4 regions of the Paenibacillus sp. FSL H3-0286 genome follow, and region 2 is predicted to be linked to each of the others. Evidence: predicted binding sites of a transcription regulator. Region 2 holds the regulator's gene; each other region holds the start of a gene.
What was found. The regulator Rex, encoded in region 2, represses fermentation and respiration genes when NADH is low (regulators of the CRP and FNR family bind a similar motif). The targets are predictions, from matches to a motif close to TTGTGAAATATTTCACAA.

Region 1: a site for Rex is predicted at 4,228-4,245, ahead of MHB37_RS11390 (DUF1641 domain-containing protein). Genes of this name have one in related genera too.
Region 3: a site for Rex is predicted at 4,057-4,074, ahead of adhE (bifunctional acetaldehyde-CoA/alcohol dehydrogenase). Genes of this name have one in related genera too.
Region 4: a site for Rex is predicted at 1,654-1,671, ahead of nirB (nitrite reductase large subunit NirB). Genes of this name have one in related genera too.

Annotation. Positions count from the first base shown of each region.
Region 1 covers NZ_CP150285.1:2,649,610-2,657,761, reverse strand. The annotation lists gene map (type I methionyl aminopeptidase) at 1-454, opposite strand, end outside; gene MHB37_RS11405 (hypothetical protein) at 487-1,473, opposite strand; gene MHB37_RS11400 (SGNH/GDSL hydrolase family protein) at 1,642-2,268, opposite strand; gene MHB37_RS11395 (NAD(P)/FAD-dependent oxidoreductase) at 2,433-3,611, opposite strand; gene MHB37_RS11390 (DUF1641 domain-containing protein) at 3,652-4,095, opposite strand; gene MHB37_RS11385 (DUF2785 domain-containing protein) at 4,296-5,138, opposite strand; gene MHB37_RS11380 (nitroreductase family protein) at 5,360-5,977, shown strand; gene MHB37_RS11375 (hypothetical protein) at 6,088-6,708, opposite strand; gene MHB37_RS11370 (EFR1 family ferrodoxin) at 6,712-7,596, opposite strand.
Region 2 covers NZ_CP150285.1:4,774,585-4,782,736, reverse strand. The annotation lists gene panB (3-methyl-2-oxobutanoate hydroxymethyltransferase) at 1-26, shown strand, start outside; gene panC (pantoate--beta-alanine ligase) at 27-917, shown strand; gene panD (aspartate 1-decarboxylase) at 910-1,293, shown strand; gene MHB37_RS21470 (M48 family metallopeptidase) at 1,405-2,046, shown strand; gene dinG (ATP-dependent DNA helicase DinG) at 2,173-5,034, shown strand; gene MHB37_RS21460 (redox-sensing transcriptional repressor Rex) at 5,165-5,818, shown strand; gene MHB37_RS21455 (amidohydrolase) at 5,805-7,106, shown strand; gene MHB37_RS21450 (DUF5590 domain-containing protein) at 7,279-7,797, shown strand.
Region 3 covers NZ_CP150285.1:5,101,375-5,109,526, reverse strand. The annotation lists gene MHB37_RS23050 (response regulator) at 1-229, shown strand, start outside; gene MHB37_RS23045 (carbohydrate ABC transporter permease) at 440-1,267, shown strand; gene MHB37_RS23040 (carbohydrate ABC transporter permease) at 1,269-2,141, shown strand; gene MHB37_RS23035 (ABC transporter substrate-binding protein) at 2,274-3,740, shown strand; gene adhE (bifunctional acetaldehyde-CoA/alcohol dehydrogenase) at 4,150-6,771, shown strand; gene pflB (formate C-acetyltransferase) at 7,026-8,152, shown strand, end outside.
Region 4 covers NZ_CP150285.1:5,117,859-5,126,010, reverse strand. The annotation lists gene ric (iron-sulfur cluster repair di-iron protein) at 1-696, shown strand; gene MHB37_RS23095 (hypothetical protein) at 847-1,557, shown strand; gene nirB (nitrite reductase large subunit NirB) at 1,789-4,212, shown strand; gene nirD (nitrite reductase small subunit NirD) at 4,245-4,565, shown strand; gene MHB37_RS23080 (formate/nitrite transporter family protein) at 4,618-5,409, shown strand; gene MHB37_RS23075 (Crp/Fnr family transcriptional regulator) at 5,589-6,314, opposite strand; gene MHB37_RS23070 (glycosyl hydrolase family 65 protein) at 6,737-8,152, shown strand, end outside.

The DNA of each region.
Region 1 (8,152 bases), 2.1 Mb from region 2:
CAAGTTCCATCATTCTGCCGATCTCGTTAACCTTCATTCCTGCCCGCAGATGATTGATCACACTCATCATGGTTTCCTCTGTACTCCGGCATAAACGCAGAATATCATCGTTATAGGGCGGCAGTTGAAAAGAAACGCCAGCATCCCCATAATACCCATTCAGCTCAGCAGAGACATCAATGTTGATCAAATCGCCAGCATTAATCACTCTCGGACCCGGAATACCATGAGCAACCTCTTCGTTCACACTGATGCAGGTGCTGCCCGGGAAATTATAAGTTATCTTCGGGGCTGAGGATGCTCCGAAGCTTTCCAGAATCTCAGCTCCAATAAGATCTAACTCCGCAGTCGTCATCCCAGGGGTTACTTTCTTTTTCATCTCGGCGATGGTGTGGCCCACCACTTTTCCAATAGCTTTTAACCCTTCTAAATCTTGTACCGTATCACTTGTCATCCAACACACATTCCTCTCACTTCATGAATTAATCATTTGTCGAGCCTCTGAAATGCACTCCCTACCCACTGAAAAGTATCTTCCACTTGTTTGCCTGCTGCGTTATCGTAGTAACTTCTCTTGAAGCTATGCTCATCAACTTTATCCAGCTTTATGGAATACCGCTCAGGACTGCTGATAAACAGCTGATTTTCAGGTTTAATAGGCAGTTCTTCTATCACTTTATTTCTTCTGAGTGTAAAAAGCTTGTAGAAATAACCGTTACTCGTTCCATATTGTCCGATCGTAAAATCGGGATCACCATCTCCATTATAATCCTCAAACTGAAGCTGGAAAAAATCATTAAAGGTCTGGGCAAATTGATCATTTAACGGATAGCTACTCAGTGTTCTTCCATGCTCATCAGTCACTACTAGCCTAAATCGGCCACTCCAGTTTCTTCCCGCTAACGGACTCGGTGTAGTCCAATCTTCGCTATATGTCCCCTCTAGCAGTTGCAGATTTAAAAATCCCGCTCTCCCTGTGACCGGAGACAGTTCATTATGTGATAGGGTTACTGGACCTGTTACCTCGACAGAAGTCTCCACAGGGTCTGCCTGTTCAATGTTCTCCGTATCGATTGTTCCATAAATGAGCTTTCTTAACTGGTCAGAGTTTTTCACAGGAATTGTATAGCCCTGACTGCTGTTCTCTGCTGTAGTAAACATCCCTTCATGTCCAAGTTGATCTCCAAGCGCTATGTAATAATCTTCCGAATAGCCGTCCCCATAAACAAGCTTCATTTCAAATTCCGGACCCCAATCCAGATCATCAGAAAATTTTTTACTCTTGTTCATAGCCTCCGCAAGCGTCTTGATCAAAACAGAATCCTTTAGCGTTAAGCTCTCTGAGTGCAAAGGACGATCCGCTTGTTTCTGATCACTCGTTGCCACGGGTGTCAACGACACGCCTTCGATCCATCTGGCATTGATGAAGCCCAAATCACTTTTACATCCGCTTAACACTACGACCAATAACAAAGGTGCTATCCATATTAACCGCCTAATGCGAATCGCCTCCAATACATAAGCATATTCCAATTATAACAGTGTCTATAAATATATAAAAACGACTTTATGAACACGCGATTAAAAAAAGACTACAACCTGCTTATTAAAGCGTGGTTCTAGTCTTAAAATGGCAATTGATTAGATTGCTCCCATCGTTTTGAGCCAAGCATCCGCAATAAGTGCATGACCTGCAGGAGTAGGATGTACTCCATCATATGCCCAGTAAGCCGGTTCTGCTTTTACGGAAGCCGCTGCAAAAAGTCCATCTAGCGGAACCAGCGGCGCCCCATATTCACGTGCCAGCTCGCGGACAATATGAATTTTAGGATCAAGATCCTGACGCCAAGTTCTACGATCTTCCGGTACAGGCAAAACAAAAGGCTCTATAAGCACTAATTTAGCATCTAAAGATTTCTGAGTGCGTTCGATCAGGTCCCGATATGAAGCTTCAAACTGCTCGGGAGTGGTTTCTTCACCAGAATCAAAACGCCGCCAAGTGTCATTAATTCCAATATAAATGGACACCCAAGTCGGCTTCAAATCCAGACAATCCTTATCCCAACGTCCCTGTAAATCAACAATACGGTTGCCACCAATACCACGGTTAATAAAAGTAAGATTCTTCTCTGGATATAAATACCCCAGACGAGCGGCGACCATCATTGCATAACCTACTCCAAGTGATGAAGCGTCTTCATGATTACGCCCCCAGTCTGTTATGCTGTCCCCTTGAAACAGAATGACATCGTTTTGTTGGAATATCATAAATGAAATCCTCCTCTAACTACCTCTGTTAATATAACCCAATCTATTATATCAAATACAATGAATACAGCCTACTGAGAAACATCAATAATGCAAACATTTCACTAAAAAAACAATAACAAAAACCCCGCTCAGATTTGAGCAGGGTTTAGGGTTAAACTATATTAGTAAGCTAGGCTGAACAATCCTTTAATGTGGGACAAGTAACGGATATTACTTGCTTCCTTCATTAGAGTTGCAGGCAAGCCTTTTAACGGAGTAGAACTTGCACCAACGATGGCAACACCGTCTTTACGGCCTAAGCTAGCAAGTGTACCAGAGTTGATTGGGCTAAAGCTTTCAAACGATTTATTTTTCAAGAAGGCATACAGATTGTATCCGATCAATTCACCCATTTGCCAAGCAATTTGCGCAGTTGGAGGGTAAGGACGTCCATCTTCTGCAAAGACCACCGCGCTGTCACCAGCAACGAATACATCTTTGTGGGAAGTGGATTGCAAGAATTCATTCACCGTTGCACGACCTCGGTTAACTTCAAGACCCGATTCGCCGATGAGTGGATTTCCTTGTACGCCACCAGTCCATACAAATGTGTTAGCAATAATTTTTTGACCGTCTTTCAAGTCAATCGCATTGCCTTCTACATTCGTAACAGGAAGACCTGTCAGGAATTGAACACCACGTTTCTCCAAGCTTGCTACAGCACGTTCGATTAATGCATCTGGCAATACTGGAAGGATTTTAGGACCTGCTTCAACGAGCATAAGCTTAATTTCTTTAGGATCAACGCCATATTTTTTAGTAAGTGTAGGCAATACATCCGCGATTTCACCAACAAGCTCAACACCTGTTAAGCCGCCGCCACCGATCAGGATGTTTGCATCTGCTTCATTTTTCGATTTCGCATATTCACGAATACGATCTTCAATATGTTGATGAATTTTGTTAGCATCTGCAGCTGATTTCAATACCATACTGTATTGTTCAAGCCCTGGAATGCCAAAATAAGCTGTAGTGCTGCCAAGACCTACAACAAGCGCATCATAAGTAAGTGTCACACCATCAGAAAGAACAATTTGTTTGTTCTCCACAGAAAATGAATTAACCTTCGCGATTTTCAGGTCAATATCTTTCCCTGCGAAAAGCTTAGTTAGAGGCATAGCTACAGCACCCTCTGCAACACTACCTGCTGCAAGACGATGCAATTCTGTAATGATTTGGTGTGTAGGATACTGATTAACTACAGTAATTTTAGCTTCATCTTTTTTGAGATATTTGCGTACGGTTAAGGCGCTTAGTAGACCACCATAACCTGCTCCTAGAATGACAATATGTTTAGACATGATGTTTCCTCCGTCCCTTACGTATAAGATATGAAAATGATTATTTCTGCTTACTGCGTTCTCCAGCAACTTGAAGGTATGCATTTACGAAACGGAAAAGCTTTTGCGCTTGCGGATCTTTCAACAACTTCATAAGACCAAAAAGACCAATAACTTCGTTACTTTCATTCGCACGATCTTTTGCTTCGATCACTGTAGCTGCCATATTCTTCGCGGAATGCACTACAGGTTCAGCAAGTTCTTTAATTGCACTTACCGTATCACTTTTCAAGACATCATCCGCTGCGACAGTTTGCACAAAGTCATAGGACTTTGTAAGCACGCCAACAAGCTCAGTTAATTTTGGCAGCTGTTCCACCAAGACTGTTAATGATTCCTGAACTTCTGGTTTCAAGAGCTGTTCTAGAACATCCATTTGTTCCTTGCTAACAGCTACTTTTGGTGATTCTTGTTCAGGTTGTGTTTGAGTGATTGATTCTGACATATCCAAATCTCCTCTGCAATAAGCTTTGCTGCTTAATAGTAATGAAAAACATAAGAACTTTTAACGCCATATTTCTATTATAGCACTTATCAAGTTATAAATGTCACAAAGTTTTTGAATTTCCATAAAATTTTGTGATTTTTATTACATTATAATAAATTATTTAAATTACCAGTGTTAATTAAAACCGTTTGAGTGAATTAATGTACAAATTCATTCAAATTCTTCTCAGTTTTCAACAAAACATCCACAATGTCCATATTCTTCTCTGTTAGAAGTAACCTGAAATAAAGAGAACGCAGGAAGTTCTTTGTATTTATTCGAGTAACGTACTGGCTGTGGCTTCTAGGCCAACTGCCACATTGCGCCAAGTTGAGAATCCAATCGGTTATAGACTGCTGTGGAAGTAAATGATGATCGATGATTGTAACTATAATAGTAGCAATCCGTTCATCTTCTTCCTCCCTGAATATGTATTGATCGTTATAAAGCATCTTTTGAATAACTGCCAGAACCTCTTCCCGCACCGCGGCATCACTCTCCGAGCATAAAACCAGCTCATCCAAGGCGTCGGCGCCATGAGCTGCTGCGTGTGCCCAGCCTTCTTTTTCCATATAACCTCTTAAGTCCCGTTCTTCCTCATAATAACGAATCAAACCCTGCTTCACCTTTATAAATTCAGAGCTATCTAATATCACCTTTTCCCTATGCCGCTGGAGAATAAGAGCAACAACCAATACAGAAAATGTTCTTGTATACACCGTGAGATCTTCTTTATTCCCAATGTGATAAAACAGATGCTGCTCGTCAAGAAGTATCCACAGCAGTTCACGAAGCTCCGTATCATTAAACCAACGTTTCTCATTAATCCATTTGTAGAATGTGGAATAAATCAATTCATCACGCAGTACAGGCTCGGGATCTCCTATATGCTCAAGCATCAACTTCACATAATCCTTTATATCCTCTCCACTTCTAAGCTCGTAGTCATTCTCTTCTATTCTTTGCAAATCTATCATCAATTGTTCTCTACTATTAATCAATTTATCCACCCTTTCATCCACTGTGTTTCTACATATCCTAATATCCTAATTTATGTCCTATTTTTTGACAACAGGGTATTCAAGATTAACTTCAATAAATTTTATCATTGACGAATTTTTTAGGCTGTGTTATTTTGAGTTAGTAACATTTAGTTAGTTCATTTACAAATATCAGGTGTTGATATTTTACAACCGAATACATACACAACGGAGGAATACTTATGAGCGCTTTTACAGACTTGATTCAGTCACGCAGATCCGCTATGAATTTTGTGGAAGGGGTTATCATCCCTCAGAATGAATTAGAGGAAATGTTCTCTTATGCCAGATTGGCACCCTCGGCCTATAATCTACAGCATACAAATTACAAAGTGATATCTAACGAGAGCTTAAAAGAAGAAATTCGCGAAGCAGCTTACGGCCAATATAAAATCCATACTGCTTCAGCAGTTATTGTAGTGCTAGGAGATAAGCATGCTTATCAGCAGGCTCCAGAAATCTATGGCGGGCTTAAAGCTTTAGGAGCGATGTCACAAGAGGAATATGATGAGCAAATAGAGATGATTAACAATGCTTACATTGATAAGGATGCTTTTCAAAGAGATGAAGCAATACGTAATGCCTCTCTCTCTGCCATGCACTTTATGCTGATCGCCAAAGATAAAGGCTGGGATACCTGCCCGATGATCGGCTTCGATGCTGATGCTATCCAATCCACCTTGAATCTGCCGGATCATATGGTACCTGTTATGCTGATCACGATCGGCAAAGACAAAAAACATAAAATCAGACCCCGCGGCTACCGTAAGCCAGTCAACGAATTCGTTGAATTCATCTGATTATAGATACAGCAAAACGTTCCATCCGAGGCAAGTAGCGGGTGGAACGTTTTTTAATTGAAACTCATCATGAAGATAATGAACCGTGTGCCCGATATACAAGAGAGGCTCTACTTCGCATATTGTAAAATGGCAATCGCTGCTCGTTCCCGTCGTTCGGAGTCATCACAAATCAAAGCATCTTTCAAAATATTAAGCGCCTTAGAGAGCGTCTCCTCATCCAATTCCAGCGGACTATTCACTTCTTGTTCATTAGCAGAAACACCTGTAATCCACAGATCCAAGCGAGCGCTTGGTTTTGGACCCTTATATTGTACAACCGGTGCACTTTGGTTAAATAACTCCCGCACGCCTGCGTTTAGTTCAGAAATCGGCAGACTTTTCAACCACGTCACACCACGCCGATGGCATGTACCCTCGTCAACATTATCAGTTAACTCGTTGTAAAAATAATCTCCGAGGTCCCCGAGATGTACCCAATCTCCATCGGCCACCAGCACATAATCTCCATCTTGCATCGTATGTACAAATAGCTGAAGGGCTTGCAGATGTTGCATAAGCTCCAACTCACTATATTGGTATGTGCCAATCAATCGATCATGAAGTTCCTCTGTGCTTAGATTCTCCAGATCCCCTATTCCGGGGTAGCCGATACTCACATAATTATCCTCCAAAAATGTGCTGATCCGCTCAATCCCCAGTGGCTTCGATCCCATCCGAAACAGATTCATATGTCATTCCTCCAAATACTTAATAAAATGCTTGTAGTAGCCCTTGGATTTGGGAGTAACAAACCGTCCATCATTCGCAGAATCCTTCATTAGTTTATGAAGATTCGGACCTCCAGTATAGGGATCTACTACGCTAGCCTTAAGTCGTGTCGCTTGGATTGCCTTCTGAGGACAAGAATAAACACAACGCATACATAATAAACAATTTTGACTGAAAACAATTCCTTCTACGCCGCTACTAATATTGGATGTTGGACAGTTTCTGACACATTTTAAACATAGTGTGCAAGCGTCGGTTGTACGCAATCCTTTGGCGAAGTATTTTCCCCCTTGGTGTTCCTCACAATAGTATACTGTTCTCAGAACCCGCTCCAACACAGGGTGAATCGGCAGATTTCGTGGTGTCCGCTTTACGATTTCCTCTGCAAACAATTCCACCTTACGCTGTGCGGCTTGATACAACTGCTTATTCAACCTGTCATCATATTTAATATAAAAATTACATGGCATCGCCAAAATCGAATTGTGAAAGGGATTATATCCCTTCCCACGCAAAGAACGAAGCACCGTATTCGAAGCACCGTTATTGATATAGTGTGGAGAGGATGCCGTTTTGAATACAAATGCCGGGGTTCCATTACAATCAGGTAGCCCTTCTGCAAAACGTTCAACAAAACCGGAAGCGCCAAAGCCTAGAACCGGATGACCAATACCTATAAGATCATAGGCTTCATATTCTACAGAACGAGTGCCTTTAAAAACATCTTCCACTCTAAACAAATCTACATCTTGCCCTTTACTTCTTAGCCTTTCAGCAAATTGCTTAGCAATAATCTCCGTATTGCCCGTACCTGAGAAATAAAATATGGCCGTCTTTGCATTATGCATTCCATCCCCTCCCAGATCAAATATACCTCATTCCCGTCTGGGAAAGCTGTGAAGTTGAAGTGGGTTTTGGCTATTTGGGACTCAGTTGCTCTTATTTCCATAATTCCGCTCATTTTGCCACACTATCGGACTCAGTTGCTGCTATTCGCTCAAATGCACTCCTTTTCTGCACAAATCAGGGGCAATAAGAGCTATACAGTCCGAAACCTTCGCAAAATGAACCCATATGCTGAAATAGCTGCAATACGGTCCGCTACGATCTCAATCGAGCAAAAGGTAGCTGGTTTCGAGATGTAGGCGGCTAGGTTTGGGACGTAGACGGCTAGGTTGAGTAATAGGTAACTAATTCCGCACGAAGTAGTTAAGTTGAGCTATAGGGAGCTAATTCCGCACGAAGTAGTTAAGTTGAGCTATAGATAGCTAATTCCGCACGGAGTAGATAAGTTGAGCCCAAGACAGCTAGTTTAAGCAATGGGCAGCACGTCTAGGATCAAATTTGGCAGGCGATGTTCTTTTTAGCAACTGTCCGGACTCAGTTGCTATTTCCATAATTTCG
Region 2 (8,152 bases):
GCGCTGCAAGAAAGGAAGGGAAATAAATGAGAGTCGTCAGAAGCATTGAGCAGCTGCGCGAAGCTTTGGAGTATATGAGACAAGGCGGGCACGCCCCGATTGGGTTCGTTCCTACGATGGGATACTTGCATGACGGACATGCCAGTCTGCTTCGCCGGGCTGGAGAAATGAGCAACACAGTGGTAATGAGCATTTTTGTGAATCCTTTGCAATTCGGGCCAAACGAGGATTATGATTCCTATCCGCGTGACGAGCGTCGTGATTTGGAACTCGCTGAACGTGAGGGAGTAGATATTGTATTTATCCCCAGTGTGGAAGAAATGTATCCGCAGCCTACTCGGACTACGGTCTCGGTATCGGAGCTTACTACCCGTCTTTGTGGGGCTTCCCGCCCTGGGCATTTTGATGGTGTAACCACAGTGGTTAATAAATTCTTCAATATCGTACAGCCGGATTATGCTTTCTTTGGGCTGAAGGATGCTCAACAAGTTGCTGTGCTTCGCCGAATGGTGTCCGATCTTAATATGAATGTCGAAATTATTCCTTGTCCGATCGTTCGTGAAGGGGATGGACTTGCACTCAGCTCACGTAACGTATTCTTGTCTCCAGAGGAGCGTAGTCAGGCATTGGTGTTATCTCGTTCCTTACGTGAAGCACGTCAGTCTATTGAAGAAGGAAAAGTAACAACCGTTGCTGAAGTGCGGGAATTGTTGACATCGGTTATTTCCAGCTCTCCTCTAGCGGTGATTGATTATGCGGAGATCCTAACATTCCCTGATCTTGAAGGATTAGAGGATGAAGCTCTTTTATCAGAAGTGGATGGGGAAATTATAATAGCGCTCGCCGTGAAGTTTGGCAGAACACGCTTAATTGATAATAATGTATTTATTCCAAAGGAGGTTGCTGCACTTGTTTAGACATATGATGAAATCCAAAATTCACCGCGCAACAGTAACGGAAGCGAATTTAAACTATGTGGGCAGTATTACCATTGATGAGAGCTTGATGGAAGCCGCAGACATTCTTGAGAATGAAAAAGTTCAAATTGTGGATAACAATAATGGTTCGCGACTGGAAACCTATGTAATCCCTGGACCGCGTGGAAGCGGAGTGATCTGTCTTAATGGTGCCGCAGCTCGTCTTGTTCAGCCGGGCGATACAGTAATTATCATTTCCTATGCGATGTTGTCCTCGGAAGAACTGGAGTCACATAAGCCAACGGTGGTATTCGTGGATGAGAATAACAAACCAGTGAAGCTGGCTGATCATGAATTGCATGCTACAATCGCTTAATGTATGGACTTACGCCATGTAATGAATGGCAGGGATGAAAGACCCCGATCTCGCAGAAAATGAAGTCAGGCAAGCTGAACTGATTTCATCTTCAGTAAGGGGGGATCGCCCATGTTTCAACATTTGTTTGCTGAAATGAACAAGGTGCTTCAGGAGATCGTAACAGATTACCCTACAGCGGAGGGTGCCCGCCGGAACGAGCTTTTATGCAATTATAATATGCTGCATAGACTGAGCGATAAAGTGATGGATGAATGGCTCGCTTTTGCTGAGAAGCTTAGTTCCTTTCGCGAAAGTGCTGATTTTACAGCAGAGGTCGAAGAGGAAGTGCCGGAACAGGAAGCACCAGAGCTGTGTATGGATTGCTTTGTAAGAGGTCAGGGGTATTATAAGCTGCTGATGTATGGAAAGTGTATTGATCAGTTTAAAGAAGTTATTGCGCAATACCCGGATAGCTTGGCTGCTCGATTATATTTAGCCATCTCTTATCTGCAGGAAGGTGACGGTGAGGCCGCTTGGAGTCATCTGAACCATATGCTGGGCTTGATACGGGAAACCAAGCTGAAAGCCATGGTTTATAATGCTTTAGGCTGCATACGAGCCTCACAGGAACGTTTCAATGAAGCGCAGGAATTGTTTGATCTTGCTTTGCAGCATGACCCTGCGCTTCCGGAACCAAACGTTAACTTAGAGGTATGCCGCCGTCGTGGAGGGAAGCTGCACTTTGGAAATCAGCTGGTTTCCCTTTTGTAAAAGAATAACGGTTTTGGAAATTTCCATTCAAGCGATGCATCCCCTGAACCAGTGGTGTGCATCGCCTTTTTTCGCAACTTCTGTTATGCTGATTAAGAGTCTCAATTGAAAGGGAATAGAATTATAATGAAATTTGCCGTGCTTGATTTTGAAACAACAGGAACCCAATCCGTGGGTGAAATTATCCAGGTTGGCCTTGCAATTATAGAAGAAGACCGGTCCATCTCCCGGGTATATGGTTCCTATGTCAAGCCCGGAACGCCGATTCCTCCTTTTATAACAGGTCTGACGGGGATTACCGATGATGATGTTAAGGATGCGCCTGAGCTGGATGAGATGATGATGGAGCTTGTTCCGCTCTTGGATGATGTTGTGCTTGTAGGGCATAATGTCGCTTTCGACTTCCATTTTTTACAAAATGCTTTAGATCGTTGTGGTTATTTGCCATTTCAAGGGCGGATTTTGGATACGATTGATTTTCTGAAAATTTGCTTTCCTTCGCTCACATCTTATCAACTAGGCTCTGTCAGTGCTCATTTTGGAGTGACACATGATCGTCCGCATCAGGCAGATAGTGATGCACTTGCGACTGCTTTAGTGCTGCTGAAATGTCTGGAGGAGCTCTACGAGCTGCCGCTGCTTACGATCCAGAGACTCTGTGAGCTGTTTACCGAAGAGGATAGTGATCTGGGCTGGTACTTTGATGGTCTGCTGCGAGAGCGGGAAGCGGAAACGCTACAGCCCGAAGGTGATCTGACTTTCTATCGTCAATTAGCGCTTGCAGTAGGAGATTGGACGGAGTTAGCGCCACCTAGAGATGAGCATGCTGAGAATCCGCTAGCGAATTTATCTTTTACTGATTATATGGACGAAGTAACCAAACGACTTAAAGACACATTACCGCAGTATGAAAGCCGGGAAGCTCAGGATATTATGATCAATGAGGTGATGACGGCACTTGCCGAAGACAAACACCTACTGATCGAAGCGGGCACAGGAACCGGTAAATCGCTCGGTTATTTGTTGCCTGCCATTTATCAAAGCGTTCGCACCAATGAAAAAGTCATGGTCAGCACTCATACCATTAATCTGCAGGACCAATTGCGCGAGCGGGATATCCCTTTGTTAACGCAGGTAGTTCCTTTTCCGTTTAAAGCTGCTATTTTTAAGGGAAGAGGGCATTATTTGTGTCTGCGTAAGTTTGAGCATAAAATTAATAAGAAGGACTTTATAAGCCCAAGGGAAGATGCGCTTACTGCAGCTCAGATGATTGTATGGCTCACTCAAAGTGAATCAGGGGATGATGAAGAGCTGAATTTAAGCGGCCGGGGCGGTGACTTCTGGGAGACGGTGGCAAGCGATACCGATTCCTGTCTGGGCCGTTCTTGTCCTTGGTTCCGCAAATGTTATTATCATAGGGCCAAGCATGAAGCTGGGATTGCTGATGTGGTTATTACGAACCACTCCAAGCTATTCGCAGATGTTAAGGCTGGGCACCAGCTGCTTCCGGCTTACGAGCATCTTGTCATTGATGAAGCACATCATTTAGAAGATGTGGCTGGTAAACATCTTGGCATGCATATGAAGCATTTCACGGTGGCACACACGTTATCGCGACTGTATAAAGATAGCCGAAACGGACAGCTCCCTGCTCTGCGTCAAATATTACAGTCGTCAGGCAGTGAAGAGGCTTCAGAATGGAGCGGAGTCATCGATCGGATCTACCCGGATCTGCTTACTGTCAAAGAAACCTGGGATGCACTCAGCGACAAGCTGTTCAGCCTATTGCCGGAACGCAGTGATGCAGGGGCAGGAGAAGCGGGACAACTGGTTATGCGGTTGCTTCCTGCCCGTAAGCCGAAGGATTGGGATGAATTGGTTGCGCTAGAGAACACTATGAATCTGACGTTAAGCGACATCATCCGTAAGGGTGATAAAATGCTTAACGAGATGCGTGACCAGGAAAGCCAATCCTCAGCAGACAGCCTTGTTACTGATATTAGCGGTTTATTTAAAGATTTGGCTTCCATACGTGAGCAAGTAAGATTCTTTATGGGGCTGAATGACGATAATGTAGTATATTGGCTGGAGGCAAATGGAAATTACCGCAGCAAATCCCTACAGCTGTATGCCGTCCCTGTGGATGTTAGCAACCAGCTTAAAGAGTTGTTCTTCGATAAGAAAAAAAGCATCGTGCTTACCTCGGCGACGCTATCTGTAGATAAATCTTTTCAATTTATGATTGATAATCTCGGACTTAACGAAGCTGCAGAAGAGGGACGTCTAATGACCTCACTCCTTCCATCTCCCTTTAAATATCGCGAGCAGGCACTGCTAGTTATACCGCGTGATTTTCCTAGTGTGAAGGGGAGTGTGGGCGATGCTCGATTTGTCGATACACTCGTACAGTCATTATCGGAAGCTGCTAAAACAACACGTGGGAGGATGCTGGTTCTGTTTACTTCTTATAAAATGCTGCGTCAGGTATATGATCCGCTTAAAGAGGCTTTGGCCTCACAAGAGATTACGGTGCTTGGTCAAGGCGTGGAAGGTGGCAGCCGGAGCAAGTTGATCCGCCGCTTTCAGGACAGTGCAGCATCCGTATTGCTGGGGACGAGCAGCTTCTGGGAAGGTGTAGATATTCCAGGTGAAGCACTGACTTGCCTGGCCATCGTGAGACTTCCGTTTCAACCGCCGAATCACCCGTTGGCGGAAGCGAAGTCGGAGTTATTGCAGGCCCAGAAGAAGAATCCGTTCATGAAATTATCTGTTCCTCAAGCGGTTATTCGTTTTAAGCAGGGATTCGGAAGACTGGTTCGCACGGCGCAGGATCGTGGAATAGTTATTGTTTATGATACAAGGGTTATTGAATCTCATTACGGGAAGTATTTCCTTTATTCATTGCCTGGTCCCAAAATGGAGCATATGCTTACTGATCAAATGGTCCCTCGCATAGCGGAATGGCTAGAGGATGGCGGCGCTTCTTAAAACGCTCGTCTTCAGTTTAGCTCCTCCTTATCCTTAAGGGCGGTGTGTTACAGTACCGTCCTTAATAAGGAGAGGTAGACGTTTGAATATGGATTTTCACAAGAACATTACTATTTTTAGGAGGAAAAATATGAAATCGGATAAAATATCAGAAGCCGTTGTTCGCAGACTGCCTGTGTACTTGCGTTTTTTGAATGATCTCCAGAATCGCGAAATATTAACAGTTTCCTCTCAGGAACTTGGACAAAAGCTTGATCTTAATCCCGCACAGATTCGTAAGGATTTAGCATATTTTGGTGACTTCGGCAGAAAAGGTATCGGCTATGATGTAACGTATCTTATTGAGAAAATCCGTCATATCCTGAAGCTGGATCAACAGCTTAATGTAGCTTTAGTTGGAGCAGGTAATCTCGGACATGCCTTGTCTAATTACAATGCATATCTTAAAGATACTATGAAAATCACGGCTATATTTGATTCGTACGCTCCTAAGGTTGGACGTAAGATCAACTCCCTTACTGTGCAGCCGATGGATGAACTAGGCAGCACAATTCGTGAGCAAGGTATTCGCATTGCCATTATTACCGTACCTGATTCAGAAGCTCAAAATGTAGCAGATATTCTCATTTCTTCTGGGATTGAAGCGATTTTGAACTTTGCCCCTGTGATTCTGAAGACACCACCGAATATCCGGGTGCATGCAGCTGATTTTACAACTGATCTGCAAAGTCTTGCTTATTACTTGCGGGATGGAAAGGAAGAAAGCGAACATGAACAACAATAAAACGATAATTAAGGGCGGGTATTTTCTGACTCCGGGAACGGATGAGCCGGTTCTGAGTGGATATATGACTATTGAAGATGATTTAATCACTTACATAGGAAAAGAAGAGCCTCAGATGGAAGCTGGAGTGCAAGTGGTTGATGGCAGCCGTCTGCTGTTCATGCCTGGACTTGTAAACACACATGGTCATGCGGCGATGTCTTTGCTGCGTGGATATGGAGATGATTTAGCGCTACAAGTGTGGCTTCAGGAGAAGATGTGGCCAATGGAGGAAAAGTTCACCGGTGATGATGTATACTGGGGAACCTCCTTATCTGTATTGGAAATGCTGAAGGGTGGAACTACGACCTTCCTCGATATGTATGATCATATGGACCGAGTAGCCGAGGTAGCTGAGTTATCAGGTATCCGTTCCGTATTGATGCGTGGTGTGATCGGGTTATGTCCAGAGGATGTACAGAATCACAAGCTTGCGGAAGCGATTTCTTTTGCCCGTAACTGGCATGGAAAGGCTGAAGGTAGAATTACTACTATGATCTCGCCGCACGCCCCTTATACTTGCCCTCCGGACTTCCTGGTTAAGTTCGTGCAGGCAGCGCATGATCTGGATTTACCGATGCATACGCATATGTCCGAAACGAAACGTGAAGTGGAACAAAATGTGGCGGATTACGGGTTGCGTCCTGTAGCTCACTTAGAGAAGCTTGGCATGTTCACACGTCCATCGATAGTTGCACATGGTGTTCATTTAAATGATGAAGAGATTGAGATCTTGGCTCGCCATAATGTGGGTGTATCTCATAATCCGGGCAGTAATTTGAAGCTGGCTAGCGGAGTGGCTCGGGTTACTGATCTTCTAAAAGCTGGTGTGAAGGTGTCTCTTGGCACGGATGGCGCGGCAAGCAACAATAACTTGGATATGTTTGAAGAGATGCGGCTTGCAGCTCTCATTCATAAGGGTGTCAGCGGTGATCCAACGGCTGTTCCAGCTCCAGAGGCTCTGCGTATGGCTACAGAATATGGCGCGCAGTCCATCTTTTTAAATAATGTAGGCAGACTTGCTGTAGGGATGAAAGCAGATTTCATTGCTATTGATATCGATCAGCCGCATTTGCTGCCACACACAGATCTGTTGTCTCATGCAGTTTACTCTGCTAGCGCTAAGGATGTTGAGCATGTGTGGGTGAATGGTAAACAGGTCATCAAGCATGGACAATGCTTAACCCTGGATGAGGAAGCTATCCGGCGTAAAGCGCAAGAAGCCTTCGAAGGTTTATTGAAGCGTTAAGTCTGGAGAATAACGAATAAATAATAGGCTGCGACTTTTTGCTTTTAGCAAAAGTTGCGGCCTTTTGTGTATTTTTAAGGCTGGGAAAGCTAGAAAATTATGAAATTTTGGATAAACGCGCGGGTGTGTTATATAATCAAAAAAGATATATTACTAGAAAGGGAGCTGTACCTTGAAGAAAAGGAAAAAATGGATCCTCCTGGGGTCAGTTCTGATTCTGCTCCTGGGGTTTGGACTTATCCAGTTCTATGCCTATATTATGAAAGATCAATGGAACGAGCGTGATATCGCTAAGGATGTTGCCAAAACCAGAGCGGGTCTAACAGAGGTAACCAAAGCACAAAAATCGGTTTGGGATGAAAATGCAGTGTACTGGGTATTAACAGGGAAAAATGAAGCCGGGACTGCTCTTATGGTCTGGGTCCGCTTTACGGTAGATGGAAAATTTGCTGAAGGCGACGACGCAGTGTTTGCTGAGGAACTAAGTAAAGGAACCTCGGAAGCCCAAATACGCGGCATTATCAAAGCTGATCTTCCGGACATAACGATTGAACGCTTGCTGCCGGGAGTATATAACGGAGAGTATGCTTGGCAGCTTTTTTATAAACAGAGCGGTCGGTATTATTATCAATTTTATCGCTTTTCGGATGGGTCCCGAATGGGCGAAGGTTACAGTTTACCTAAAAGTTAAGCTGAACATAAGGAAATTAAGGGTGGCATAGTAAACAAGCGAACTTATTATAAGTTCGCTTGTTTACATTTATTTGATGTACAAAAGTGATATACTAAGTGATATACTGAATGGGTGGTTATCACCGAATATTCTCTTATATTCACATACGAAAATAGGCCGATTGATTAAAAATCAAGGCCGATTTTGTCGAAAGTGAGGAATTTATTTGGTATTGATGGAAATATTTAAAAAATTAAATTTTAAATATATTCACATTTATTTTGAAATTAGTATATACACCTGTGATATACTACTACTTGTAATTAGAACAGCAATAAGAGACTTCAGTCTCTCTGATGAGCTCTCAAGTAGC
Region 3 (8,152 bases), 330 kb from region 2:
AAACCATGTCAGCCCCAATTATTTGAGCTATCTGTTTAAGAAAAATACAGGTTACAACCTGTGGGAATATGTAATTAAGCTGCGGATGGAAGAAAGCCGGGAGATGATTTTGAACACAGATCTTCGCAGATACGAAATCGCCGAGCGTGTAGGTTATGAATCACCGGAGCATTTTAGTAAAATTTTCAAAAAATATTATGGGATTAGCCCCAGTGAATTGAAGAAGTAAAAACACATACTACTTCGGTAGATTTAGACATGTTCAGTACAACCCTCATTTTCTACAATTTAAGGTAGGAAGCATTTTGCGAAAAATGCTGAAAGAAAAATGGAATGAGGGAGCCTGATGAATCAAACCGCAGTTGTATCCGAAAATCCGCCGGCGCTGAAGGGTACACCTTACAAGCAAAACCGCTGGAAGAAAAACTTTTGGGGATATATGTTCCTCGTACCTGCTGTGATTATTTTTGTAATGTTCTTGTGGGTGCCAATTTTTAAAGGCTTGTTGTACAGCTTCTACCATGTTGATTTTGTAAAAGGGAATAGCTTTGTTGGCTTTGAGAACTATGCTAGAGCCCTTAGTGATCCGGATGTTTTGACCGCGTTAAAAAATACAGGGTATTACATGCTTCTATGTCTTATTATCGGGTTCTGGGTTCCGATTGCTTTTGCTATTATGATCTCGGAGCTGAGAAGGTTCGGGGGCTTTGTGCGGGTAGCGGCTTACCTACCTTTTGTAATGCCTGGTGTGGTGCTATATGGACTCTGGAGATGGCTTTATGATCCTGTGGGCCCAATCAATGCAGTATTAAGCTCGCTTGGTGTGGACCAGGTTGCCTTCCTGACAGATACAAGGTGGTCTATGATTTCCCTTGTTTTTATGGAGACGTGGCAGCAGTTTGGATCAGGGATGTTAATATACTTGGCTGCTGTACTCAGCATTCCGCGGGATTGGTATGAAGCAGCTGAGATTGATGGGGCGGGTGTGTGGGCACGTATAAAGTACATCACATTGCCTTCGCTACGTAATTTGATCATTTTGATGTTTATATTACAGATTATCGGGACTTCACAAGGGTATCAGTCACAAATGGCGCTGCTTGATGGTGGACCGAATAATACTACGCTTACCTATGCGCTGCTGATCGTAAAATATGCTTTTACAAGACTCGATTATGGAACAGCGACTGCGCTTGGCATGCTAATGTTCATAGTCCTAGGTGGTTTGGGCATTTTACAGTTCAAGCTTAACAAGGAGGACAACTAAGATGAAGAGCGCAGATAGAGGGATTCTCTCAGAACATGATTTGAAAAAAACAAGCAATAAGATCGTTTATGGCTTGATGTGCGTGGTTATTTTGATTATGGTGTTTAGCATGCTGTATCCGATCTGTATGACGTTATTTAACGGACTGAAATCGAATCAAGAGGTGAACTCATTCCCACCGCATTTTTTCCCGCAGGAATGGCACTTCAGCAACCTTAAAGAAGCGATGAACTACATTGATCTGCTGATGTTCCTTAAGAACACTATTTATATTTTTGTGGGGAATATGGTCGTGACACTAGTCGTATTGGGAATGTCTGCTTTCAGCATTTCTCGTATGAATGTTCCTTACAGAAAGGCAATTTATTTCTTTTTCCTGATGACATTGTTTATTCCGGCGACCAGCTACATGATTCCCAACTTTGTCAATCTAAAAGAGCTTGGATTACTGAATCAGTACGCTGCCTTTTGGCTGCCGGCTGGTGCGAATACATTCTATTTTCTACTCTTAAAGAACTTTTTTGATGGGATACATCCTGAAATTTTTGAAGCAGCGCGGATTGACGGCTCCTCTGAGCCGAGAAGCTTTTTCTCCATTGCAGTGCCATTGTCGGTTCCGATATTTGCTACGCTGGCGATCTTTATCTTTTCTACTGCATGGAATGACTGGTTCTGGCCATCTCTGGTTATGCACAGTGAAGAGAAATATACGCTCGCGACAGCAATCTATAAATACGTTATTAATGTAAAGGCACTTAATACGAATATTAAATTCGCTATCCTATTTATCGTATCGTTGCCGCCGATCCTTGTCTTCCTGATCTTCCAAAAGTTCATTATGCGTGGCGTCGCATTATCAGCAGTTAAGGGATAAGCGCGGATCGACGAATTTAGTCACGGATCGTAAACATGCACATGAAAGGAATATAAATGCACCTCGTTTGTAAACGATTTCTCTTTTATGATCGATATGTAAGATAACTATGAATTGAAAAGGGGAGTTTCAATGCGTAAGTACTCTAGCGTGCTACTAAGCCTCCTTGTGGCCGGATCATTGTTAACCGCATGCGGCGGTAACAACAATAACGGAAACACAACAGGAAACAAGGAAGGGGAAGCGACTACTGCGCCAACGAATGCTGCAACAGATAATGCTGGCAGTGCTACAGCAGCGCCAACTGATGATATCACACAAAGAAAAGTGACCATCAAAATTCACTATCCAACCCCTGACCTAACCGAAGTTAGAGCACAGGAAGATGACAAGATCAAACGTTTCCAAGAGGAGTATCCGAATGTTGAAATCGTCAAAGACGATTGGCAGTACAATGTAAGTGAAATCGGCATCAAAATGGCAGCGAATGAAGCTCCAACCTTCTTTAACACTTACGCTACAGAAGCAAAATTCCTAGTTGAAAAAGGCTGGGTAGCTGACATTACGGATCTGTGGAATAAATACGAATTTAAGGATCAAATTAACCCGGTTCTCCAAAATCAATTTATCATTGACGGAAAAGTATTCGGCGTAACTCAAAAGGGTTATGTAACAACCACAATGATCAACAAAAAAATGCTGGATGAAAAAGGCGTTGCTGTTCCATCTATGGATTGGACTTGGGATGATATGCTGAATACCGCGAAAGGTGTAGCTGATACCAAAAAAGGGATTTCCGGTATTGCTCCAATGGGTAAAGGGAATGAAGCAGGCTGGAACTGGACCAACTTCCTGTTCGAGGCTGGCGGTGAAATTCAGAAGATTGAAGGCGGTAAGGTTGTAGCTACTTTTAATTCTGAGGCTGGGATTAAAGCGCTGGATTTCTACAAGAAACTTAGATGGGAAGCAAATGCGATTCCTCAGGACTGGGCACTGGGCTGGGGTGATGCTGTAGGCGCATTCCAACAAAGTCGTACAGCAATGGTAATGGCTGGATCTGACGGTGTTATTGAGCAAGCGTTGAATCAAGGCGGTCTGAAACCAGAAGATGTACTTACGTATCCAATGCCTGCGATGGAAAAAGGCGGAAAACACACTGGGGTACTTGGTGGTGACTACCTTGTAATCAATCCAAATGCAACGCCAGACGAGCAAGAAATGGCATTCCGTTATATTACATTTGATTACTTCTCCGATAAAGGTCTAGAAGCACTGGATGCGGTTCTGCAACAACGTACAACGGATGGCAAATACTTTATTCCGCCGCTCTTAGATTACTATTCTGCAGATTCTGACTTCGGCAAGAAAACAAAAGCTGTGTATGATAAATATACAAATGTATATCAATACAGCCCTGATATTTTAGGCTTGCTGGACGGTAAACCGGAAGCGCAATACAATACACAGGACTACTACGCAACCATGTCCAATGTAATACAAGAGCTGTTCTCCAAAAAAGGAACAGATTCCAAGACACAGCTTGAAGCTGCTGCCAAAACAGTGCAAGAGAAATTCTTCGATACAATTAAAGTAGAATAGGCAAGGAAGAACAGAACCGGCTCCTTTAGGAGTCGGTTTTTTTATGTTTATATTATTGATATTTTTATAAATCAACACGACAGATGGCTTCCGACTATTTTTTAGAGGGTCATGAGAAAAATAGAGTGTCAACAAAAATTAGATTTGCATTTTTAAAATATTTTTGCGAGCGGAAAGGTAGAAAATGGGTATCGGTTCTTGTCTTTTTAAACATAAACTTTAGATTTAAGGAATAATACAGCATAAATAATGGTAAAAAACCTATAATATGATCGAATGAAAGCGCTTTGAAAACAAATCAAAAAAACTTTATACTTTGTGAAAGATTTCACTATACAAGGTGGAAATGATGTGATAAGATAAATGTGTAGAGAAAAACAACCTAAAAATTGACAGGAGGACGAGGGAGATGGCAGTTAAGAACGAAGTCGCCGCCCAAGTTAAACAAACTACCGCTGAAGAGTATATTCAGACTTTGGTGGATAAAGCGAAAAAAGCACATGAGGCATTCATGGCGCTGGATCAAGAGCAAGTTGACACAATCGTTCATGCAATGGCGTTGGCTGGACTCGACAAACATATGTACCTCGCTAAATTGGCTGTAGAAGAAACTGGCCGCGGGGTTTACGAAGACAAAATTACTAAAAACATCTTCTCGACAGAATATATCTGGCACGGAATTAAATACGATAAAACAGTAGGCGTTATTGAAGACAATGCTTATGAAAGCTTCCAAAAAATTGCTGAGCCCGTCGGAATTGTAATGGGTATCACACCGGTAACCAACCCTACATCCACCACGATGTTTAAAGCGTTGATTTCGATTAAGACACGGAACCCTATTATATTCGGTTTCCACCCATCTGCGCAAGAGTGTAGTGCAGCAGCTGCTAGAATTCTTCATGATGCGGCTGTAAAAGCTGGCGCACCTGAGAATTGTATCCAATGGATTGAAATGCCAACGATGGACAAAACAAACGCTTTGATGAATAACCCTGACGTTGCACTTATTCTTGCAACTGGCGGTTCTGCAATGGTAAAAGCAGCTTATAGCTGTGGTAAACCAGCTCTTGGCGTAGGTCCTGGTAACGTACCTGCATTCATCGAAAAGAGCGCGGATATCGATCAAGCCGTAACGGACATCATTCTTTCCAAAACATTTGATAATGGTATGATCTGTGCTTCCGAGCAAGCTGTTATTATCGAAGAACCAATCTTCGATCAAGTGAAAAAGAAAATGATCGCTAATGGCTGCTACTTTGTTAACAAAGAAGAAGCTGCCAAACTGACTAGCGGCGCTATGAACGTTGATAAATGTGCAGTTAACCCAGCAATCGTAGGACAATCCGCAGTGAAAATTGCTGAAATGTGCGGCATTCAAGTTCCTGCCGGCACTAAGATTCTGGTAGCAGAACTTGAAGGTGTAGGCACTAAATATCCATTGTCCGCTGAAAAATTGAGTCCTGTGCTTGCTTGCTACAAAGTTAAAAACGCAGATCAAGGTATTGAACGCGCAGCACAAGTTGTTGAATTTGGTGGTATGGGCCATAGTTCGGCTATCCACTCCAACAACGAAGAAGTAATCATGAAGTTCTCCAACCGTCTGCAAACAGGACGTATTCTTGTTAACTCGCCTTCCACTCATGGTGCGATCGGCGATATCTATAACACTAACATCCCTTCGTTGACGCTGGGCTGCGGATCTTATGGTCGTAACTCCGTGTCGCAAAACGTTACAGCAATCAATTTGATCAACGTGAAAAGGGTGAATCGTCGTACCGTGAATATGCAATGGTTTAAAGTACCTGACAAGATCTATTTCGAAAAAGGCGCTACTCAGTACCTGACCAAAATGCCTGATATCACACGTGTCGCAATTATCACTGACCCAATGATGGTTAAGCTTGGATATGTGGAGAGAGTTGAACATTACCTGCGTCAACGCCAAACTCCTGTAGCGATCGAAGTGTTCTCGGAAGTTGAACCAGATCCATCGACAACTACAGTTGAAAAAGGTACAGCAATGATGAACAGATTCCAACCGGACTGCATCATCGCACTTGGCGGTGGTTCCCCAATGGATGCTGCAAAAGGAATGTGGTTATTCTATGAACATCCAGACGCAGACTTTAACGGTCTGAAACAAAAATTCATGGATATCCGTAAACGGGTTTACAAATTCCCTAAACTTGGAAACAAAGCTAAGTTTGTAGCGATTCCAACTACTTCGGGTACGGGTTCGGAAGTAACATCTTTCGCAGTTATTACCGATAAAACAACTGAACAACACACTAAATATCCTTTGGCTGACTACGAGCTAACTCCAGACGTAGCTATCATTGATCCAGAGTTCGTATATAGCTTGCCAAAAACTGCTGTAGCTGATACAGGTATGGACGTATTGACACATGCCATCGAAGCTTATGTATCTGTTATGGCGAGTGACTACACGGATGGTCTGGCAATTAAAGCAATCCAATTGGTATTCCAATACCTTGAAAAATCGGCTCTTGAAGGCGACAGAGTTGCCCGTGAAAAAATGCATAACGCATCAACACTTGCTGGTATGGCCTTTGCTAATGCTTTCCTGGGTATTAACCACAGCTTGGCGCATAAATGGGGCGGTCAATATCACACTGCTCATGGTCGTACTAATGCGATCCTTATGCCACACGTTATTCGTTACAATGCTAAGAAACCTACGAAGTTCGCTTCGTTCCCTAAATATTCACACTTCGTAGCTGACGAGCGTTATGCAGAAATCGCCCGTATTCTGGGATTGCCAGCTCGCACAACTGAAGAAGGTGTAACTAGCCTGATCAATGCTATTCGCGACATGAACAAAAAACTGGGTATCGAAGAATCCTTCCAACAATTGGGCTTTGATCCTAAGGATTTTGAATCCCATGTAGATTACTTGGCTGACCGTGCATTTGAAGATCAATGTACAACTGCCAATCCTAAGCTGCCACTGGTATCTGAACTTGCAGATGTATACCGTAATGCTTTCTACGGAAGATTTGATAATTAATATTTGGTTAAGTAGATAATAGGATGGTTGTGGATTAGATATAAGTGACAAATATCACCCGAAAGGTGATATTTGTCACAGTCTATTTATAGAAAATAAACTAAAATGTTTATATAAACAACGGTCCCATATATGGAACAATGATTGTGAATTTTCGAACAACCATGTTTTTCTTGGGATCACGAGACACGGGATCAACCTTCAAGCCCGCGATCTCTACAAATATAATATAAATATAGATGGAGGGATTTAGCATGTCGGTGATTGAAAAAGATGTACAAGAAGTGAAATCCGGTTGGAGAAGTTTTGCAAAAGGTAAATGGTCCAGAAAAGTTGACGTTAACAACTTTATCGCAAGCAACATTAAGCCTTATGAAGGAAACGAAGAATTCCTCGTAGGACCTACTAGTAACACAACTGAACTGTGGAAGATTATTTCCCAATTGAGCAAGGAAGAAAGAGAAAGAGGCGGCGTATGGGATGTTTCCCTAGATACTGTCTCCACAATCACTTCACATGCTCCAGGCTACATTGACAAGGACAAGGAACAAATTGTAGGCGTACAGACTGATGCTCCTTTCAAACGTTCCATCCAGCCATTCGGCGGGATCAAGATGATGGTTGATGCTACGAAGGCTTATGGCTTCGAGCTTCCACAAAACATCGTTGACATGTTTACGAACATTCGCAAAACGCATAACCAAGGCGTATTTGATGCATATACACCAGACATGAGAGCTGTGCGTAAATCCGGCGTAATTACAGGTCTTCCTGATGCTTACGGCCGCGGACGCATCATCGGCGACTACCGCCGCATTGCTCTGTACGGTATTGATTTCCTCATTAAAGACAAAAAACAACAACAAACTGAGCTTGAAGTAGATTCCATGACTGAAGATATCATTCGTTTGCGTGAAGAGCTGTCTGAGCAAATTCGTGCACTTGGCGAATTGAAAGAAATGGCAGCTGCTCATGGTATGGATATTTCCAGACCGGCGACCAACTTCAAAGAAGCTACTCAATGGGTATACTTCGGATATCTGGCAGCAGTTAAAGAGCAAAATGGTGCGGCGATGTCCCTGGGCCGTGTGTCCTCTTTCCTGGACATCTATGCAGAACGCGATATTGCTGAAGGTACTTTGACTGAAGAACAAGTACAAGAAATCGTCGATCATTTCGTAATGAAACTGCGTATCGTGAAATTCTTGCGTACACCTGACTATAATGATCTGTTCTCCGGCGACCCAACATGGGTAACTGAATCCATCGGTGGTATGGCTGAAGACGGAACAACTCGTGTTACTAAGAACAGCTTCCGTTTCTTGAACACCCTGTACAACTTGGGTCCAGCTCCGGAACCAAACTTAACTGTACTGTGGTC
Region 4 (8,152 bases), 340 kb from region 2:
GTGCAACCTGGATTTACTCCAGATGCCCTGGTAAAAGATATAGTGCTGCAATTCCCAAAAGCTGCGGATTATTTCAAGTCCAAACGGATTGATTTCTGCTGTGGAGGCGCCAAACCTCTTGCTGAAGCAGCGGTAGAGCGTGGACTAGATCAAGAGATGATCATTAGTGATCTCAACAAGCTGTTCGAGGAATATCCGGTACCTCAAGAAGAACTCGCATGGAATACAGCACCTTCTGCAGAGTTAATCGAGCATATCGTGAGTAAACATCACCATTACCTGCGGGAAGAGCTGCCCCTGATTAGCCAAAATGTAACTAAGGTATACCGGGTTCATGGCGGAGATTCCCCTCATTTAGAAGAGTTATATAGTTTGTTTAATGCACTCAAGGAAGATCTGCTTCAGCATACAGCTAAAGAAGAGGAAGACGAGTTTCCAAAATTATTAGCGTATGATGCCAATCCAAGTGAAGAAGGGCTGACCATACTTCGCGAGGCATTAATTGAACTCGAGAGTGAACATGACACAGCAGGCGATATATTGAGACAAATACGCAAAATAACAGCTGATTTCACCCCACCGGCTCATGCTTGTACAACCTATCGTTTGACTTATGCCCGGCTAGAGGAGCTGGAGAGCATGACTTTTGAACATGTTCATCTGGAGAATAATATATTGTTCCCTAGATTCCAGTAGAAAAAATGAGTTTTCATAGAGTCCCTTAGGGGACTTTTTTTATATTTGAGAACAAAGCTTATTTACGTTATTCTTAAATAGACAGTATGCATAACTTACTACAAGCCTGAGACGCTGTGTGGTCATTAGGCGGGACAAGGCGGTGTCACTATGCCCACGAAATATATGTGGAGGTTGTTACTAGGATTAGTCATCGTATTCATAATAGGTGGGTGTTCCACTCTTGCTGACATTAATAATGAAGGGAATAATGGCTTAGCAGGATCAGACGGGCCTACGCTTTCGCTTATCGTTGCGGGAAATGACTTGCTTACCAACCCTTTGGACAAGCAGCTTAGCGAGAGCTACAGAAAAGGGATAACGATCTTTGACCTACTGAAAGGTAGTGGGAAGGCCACCTTTTCTGAGGATAACACAAGCATTCTAACGGTAAATAATATTTCACTCGGTCCAGGAATGAATTGGGAGCTGCAAATGGATGGAGAGACCATTGGATCTGAGGATTGGGGGCGAACAGTCGGGCATGAATCAAAATTAGTAATTACGGCGATGTCTAAGGAACAAGAGGAACCCCTTCAAATTGTGTTGTTGACCGTGAATGGTGGAAGTGAGCAAGTGAATTTGAATCATTCATATGTTATGGGATTTACTGAAGATTTAACAGTGAGAGGTTTGTTGAAGAACAGCAGTGTGGTGCAGTTGACCGAAGACAACAAAAAGGTGTTATCCATTGGTGATTATACTCCTCTTAGCAATGAAGTTTGGAAGATGAAGGTGAATGGGAAGCAGCTGCTTGAGAATGGAATGGACATGAAGCTTAGAGTGCAGGATGAATTGGAGATTTTATTGGCTATACGTTAAAAAAAAGTACATAAATGCCAGATCTACGGTTGCTCAGAATCCGTGATCTGGCTTTTTTAATTGGAAGTTATAACCTAATAAAGTTGTCTTATTTTTATGTGAAAACATTCACATTTAATGTGACTGTAATCACAATCTCTCTTAAATTTTGAAATGTATAATTCCATTATGTAGAAGAGAAGTTGAAGCAAAGTTCAACAAGAACGGATAAGACTGAGGAGGCACCTAACCATGGCAGCGAAGAGAGAAAAATTAGTATTAGTCGGCAACGGTATGGCAGGCATAGGTACGCTAGAGCAGATATTGAAGCTAGGTGGAGCTTATGACATTACGGTCTTTGGAAGCGAACCTCATCCCAATTATAATCGGATCATGTTGTCCTATGTTCTCGAAGGCAGCAAAACCATCAACGATATCATCCTAAACGACTGGAATTGGTATGAAGATAACAACATTACCTTGCATACAGCAACAACAGTTACACGAATTGACGAGCATTCCAAGCAAGTAATTGCGGATAACGGCATGGCTGTTTCTTACGATAAAGTGATTATTGCAACGGGTTCGAATTCATTTATTTTACCTGTACCTGGTTGTGATAAGGAAGGCGTAGTGGGTTTCCGGGATATTGCAGATTGTGATGCGATGCTGGCTGCGGCTAAACGATACAACAAAGCGGCGGTAATCGGCGGGGGTTTACTTGGATTGGAAGCGGCAAAGGGTCTTGTGAACCTTGGCATGGACGTTACTGTAGTACATCTGATGGAAGATCTAATGGAGCGCCAGCTGGATCGTAATGCCTCTTCTATGTTGCAAGCTGAGCTAGAGCGTCAAGGCGTGAAATTTGCCATGGGCAAACAAACAGTAGAATTGACCGGGGAACAGAGAGTAAGTGGATTACAATTTAGTGATGGCACTTCACTTGCGGCTGATTTTGTAGTTATGGCTGTAGGCATCAAACCGAATATAACTGTGGCAAAAGAAAGCGGAATTGCTGTTAATCGTGGGATTGTAGTGGACGATTATCTGCAGACCTCTATGCAAAATGTATATTCCATTGGCGAATGTGCCGAACATCGCGGAGTTTGTTACGGATTAGTAGCGCCGCTCTTTGAGCAGGGGATGGTTCTAGCTAAACATCTCTGCGGAAGCGACACAAACCCATATGAAGGTTCTGTTGTCTCCACCAAATTAAAAATTTCCGGAGTGGATGTATTTTCTGCAGGTGAGTTTATGGATTCTCCTGAACATACTGTAATCTCAAGCAAAGATGAATGGAAGCGAACCTATAAGAAAATTCTGCTCAAAGACAATGTCATTGTTGGTGCAGTCCTATTCGGGGATGTGACAGAGTCGGCTAACCTGCAAAAGTTAGTAAAACAAGGCGCTGTAATGACCGATGAAATTTATACAGAGGTTATGGGGACGGGCTGCTGCGGAAGTGGATCCAAAAAGAGCACGTCCGTAGAAGCGATGGCGGACGAAGAAATCGTTTGTGGCTGTAACGGGGTTACGAAAAAAGCGATTGTGGATGCGGTCATAGAAAATGGTTTTACTACTGTGGACGAAATAAAAGCATGTACAGGAGCGACGCGCTCTTGCGGAGGTTGTAAACCGGTTGTAGAACAAATTTTACAATTTGTCCTGGGTGATAGTTTTGAGCAGTCTGCCAAGCAAGGAATTTGTAGCTGCACAACGCTTAGCCGGGATGAGATTGTTGCTGAGATTACAGCTAAAGGTCTTAGTACTACTAAAGAGGTTATGCATGTACTGGGTTGGAAACAAGAGGAAGGCTGCTCTAAATGCCGTCCGGCGATTAACTATTATCTGGGGATGATAAATCCGGATACACATCAAGACGAGAAGGAATCACGCTTTGTTAATGAACGTATGGGAGCCAATATTCAGAAAGACGGAACCTATACCGTTATTCCACGCATGTACGGCGGGGTAACGACACCGGAGGATTTGAAGAAAATCGCCGATGTCTCCCTTAAATATGATGTAAAAGTTGTGAAGGTGACGGGTGGGCAACGCCTGGATCTAATCGGGGTGAAAAAAGAGGATCTGCCGAAAGTATGGGAAGAGCTCGATATGCCATCAGGTTATGGTTATGCCAAGTCGCTACGTACCGTTAAGACTTGTGTGGGTTCACAGTTCTGCCGTTTCGGCACACAGGATTCGCTGGGAATGGGCGCGCTCATAGAACGTAAGTATGAACGTCTTGATTTTCCTGCCAAGTTTAAAATAGCTGTCAACGGCTGCCCGCGTAACTGTGCGGAATCCTGTACGAAGGATATTGGCATCGTCGGTAATGATGGCGGTTGGGAAGTGTTTATCGGTGGTAACGGTGGGATCAAGCCACGGATCGCTGACTCCTTCTGCAAAATAAAGACCGATGAAGAGTTGATCGAAGTGTGCTCCGCTGTGATGCAATATTACCGTGAGACCGGCAATTATTTGGAGAGAACCTCCGAGTGGGTTGAGCGTATGGGACTTGAGCAGATTCAAATGGTCATTTTGAATAATGAAGATAACCGCAAAGAGCTGGCCGCACGGATTGACTTTGCTCTGACTCAGGTTACGGATCCTTGGAAAAAAATGCTCAATGACAGCAGCACTCGTACTGCGCTTTTTGAAGAAACAAGAGTCTAACGGATATAACACACACAGAAGGGGAGAGACCAATGAATAAGACCACACAAACGTATGCAATAGGATCAGTACAGGATTTCCTGCTGCAAATTGGCCGCGTAGTGATTGCTGGAAATATTGAACTGGCTGTGTTCCGTGCCTCTGACGGAGCCATCTATGCAGTAGAGAATCGCAGTCCTCATCCTAAGGGGGGACCGCTTGCTGAAGGGATCGTGTCAGGTCACTATCTGTACGATCCACTGTACGATTGGAAAATCGATCTGCGCACGGGTGAGGTGCAGGCACCAGACCAAGGTAGTGTGGTGACTTATCCAGTCACACTGGACGGAGAGAAAGTTACAGTGAGCGTGTAGACACCGAAGCTTGTAGTAATAGATTTAATAGAAAACGGTGGGGTGGAGTATTATGTTTACGCAAAGTGTGGAGAGCATCGTAGAGACGGCAGTCAGTAAGCGGGACAAAATGAATGAAAGCATACCAAGATATTTTCTAGCAGCCCTATTGGCAGGTGCTTATGTAGGTATTGGGATTATCCTTATTTTCTCCCTAGGAGCACCGCTAGCGGCTGCCAAATCTCCTTTCCAACCGCTTATTATGGGCACATCCTTCGGCATCGCCCTGACGCTTGTAGTATTTGCAGGCTCAGAGCTGTTTACCGGGAATAATATGTTTTTTACTGTAAGTACACTGGCAGGCAGAACCAGTATCTGGGATACCGTTAAGAACTGGATTCTTGTATTCATCGGGAATGTGGTAGGTGCAGTGATTTTAGCACTTTTAATTCGTGGGACTGGGTTGTTCAGTGCTGCGCCGCCGGAGCATTTGATTTTTACAGCCGCTGCTAAAAAAATGAGTCTCCCGTTCTCCGAGCTGTTTTTTCGTGGAATCCTGTGTAACTGGCTGGTCTGTTTAGCGCTATGGATGTCCTCACGCGCTAAAAGTGAATCTGCTAAGCTAATTTTAATCTGGTGGTGTCTGTTCGCCTTTATCGCAAGCGGATATGAGCATAGTGTGGCTAATATGACTCTGCTTAGTGTTGCTGTGTTGCTTCCAAATCATCCGGAAACCATTACGATAGCTGGATGGCTGCATAATATGATCCCTGTAACTTTGGGGAATATCATTGGTGGAGGCGTATTCGTCGGTATGGCCTATTGGGTGATCTCACCAGTGCGTGGTGCTCGCAACAACCGTTAAGATCCATTTTTAATTAACTATATTAGAGCTGAACCGATCTTGGGTTTAGCTCTTTTTTTGTTGAATATAAAAAAAAGACACCTGCATTAGGCGCCTTGGACCACTCTATTTTATATTATGCAGAATAATTGGGTCATGTATGTTTCATTGAGGTGAATAGAGGGTATATTATAACGGAATTAGATCCGGCAGATTTCGTTCGGACACAATTCGCAGTGGCAAATTTCTTGCAGCATGCCAAGGTCCTTGATGACAATCATACCGTTCTCATACTCAACAGCATCTTTTTTACGCAGGTCGCTCAGCATCCGGTTAACACTTTCACGAGTGGCACCGATCATGTTGGACAAATCTGTATGCGTAATTTTTTTGTTGATAAGGATATTCTCACCATCGCTGCTCTTCTCACCGTAGGTGTTGCCAAGACGAATGAGCGTGGAGCAGAGTGCACCTGGTTTGCCGTACATCATTAGATCACGGAATTTAGTTTGGGTGAGACGGTGATGAATACCCATCCATTTCATAAAGTCGATAGCAAAGTCACAATGTTGGCAGATGAGAATTTCTAGATCCTTTTGTTCGATGACGCCAACTTCACTTTCTTCAATCACTTCGGCTGTAAAGCTATGCTTAGTGCTGAAGAATGGATCTGCTTGACCTACCATATCACCAGCTTGATACATATAAAGAATGAGTTCTTTACCTTCATCAGTAGATTTAGTTAATTTCACACGTCCACGTTTGATATAAAACAATTTATCCGAGTAGTCGCCTTCCCAGAATAGATGTGAACCCTCTGGAACTATGCGCTCTTTCATTGTAACTAGAAGTCTGTTGAAATTCTGTTCGGAGAAACAGTTTGTATTTCCGTGGGCTTCGATAACATTGTAATGTTCTTTTAGCATAATCGACATCCCCTTTATTCCCTCAGTTTTTCAGTAAATTTTAAATTAATTATACCTTGAAAATCCCTCGAATTGGTTATAAAAAATCGTTTAAAAGTGTCGAATTTTCAACATTGTGATAAATTTCACTTCTAAAGTGTTCGATGTAATATTCTTTTTAACTAAAAAAGAGTAAGTGATCTCACGTTTATGATATATGAACAGCGGCTATCCATTATTCTCAAATACTGGGTTAATCGCTGTTTTTTTGCGTCCCCGTTAGATTGTAACATATAACACAGTTGAAATTCATGTTCAAGAAATTAGTTTTATCTCAACTCCGTATAAATGCACACATCTTCATTACGGTCGGACATTGGCTCTACTGCTATGCAGCGATATCCTGAAATTGGAGCAAAAATCAGGAGAAGGAGAAATCATAAATGGCTAAAGTAGCAGACAAATATCTTAAGGTTGATCCGTGGGCAATTATTGAAGAGGGCTTTGATCCAGAGCGAAACCGGACTTCGGAATCTATTTTTTCATTGGGTAATGAATATATGGGTGTACGGGGATATGCAGAGGAAGGGTATTCAGGTGACACCCTGCAAGGAAGTTATTTTAATGGATTAAATGAACAATTGGATATTGGCAATCACTACAAAGGGATTATTCGCTCGCTGAGATATATGGTGAATGCGGTGGACTGGCTGTATACACGTCTATCTGTAGATGGTGAACAGCTTGATTTAGCAAAAAGTAACGTAACGGATTATGTGCGTAGGTTGGATCTTCGTAAGGGTACGTATCGGAGAGAGCTAGTCTGGCATCTAAACGATGGCAAGTCGCTAAAAGTAGTCTTTACACGTCTGGTCAGCATGACTATGTCTCATTTGGGGTTGCAGCGGGTGGAATTTGAACCCCTTAATTTCTCGGGGAGCGTGGACATTTGTGCAGGTCTTGATTTCGGCATTATTCATGAAGAACGCGGCGAATGTATGTGGAACAGTCTCCGCAGCGGAGTAAGTGGAGCGTCCTCTGCTATTATGGCGAGTACCGTGAATACTGGGAACAAGCTGTTCTCAAGCTTTACCTTACAATCCTCGCAGCCGTTGCAGCTTACTGCTGTCGAGAGTGATAAGTTTGTTGGTCAAAATTTCACCCTGGACCTTACGAAAGGAGAAGTCTCCTATTTTACCAAACTGGTTATGAACTATTCGGATAGTGATTCTGCCCATACAGCTGAAGAGCTGTGGAGCAAAGGTCTGTCTCTTGCTGAAACAGCAAGCCAATTGACGGATACTCAAATAATCGCTGATCAGACAGCTTATTGGAAGGGCATCTGGGAGACAAGTGATATCCGAATTGAGGGCGATCCTGAGAATCAACAGGGTATTCGTTTCTGTATCTTCCAGCTTTATCAGACCTATCATGGCGATCATCCCGGTTTTAATATTGGTGCCAAAGGGCTGACGGGGGAAGTATATCGTGGGTTGGCTTTTTGGGATACAGAATCCTATTGCTTACCGTTCTATATGTTCAATAATCCAAAAGCTGCCCGGAGCTTATTGGAATTCAGATATAAAACATTGCCACAGGCTATGCAGCGCGCTAAAGAAGTGGATTGTGAGGGAGCCTGCTATCCTATTGCTACTATAGATGGAACAGAAAGCTGTGATCTCTGGCAGCACTCTAATCTTCAGCTTCATGTAGGGACTGCTGTTTCTTATGGCATTTGGCATTATGTCAAAAATACCGGTGATAAAAGCTTCCTGCATAGTAAAGGGGCTGAGATGCTGATTCAGATCAGCAGATTCTATGCTACACGTGGTCAATGGGGGCAACGCAGCGGGGAATAT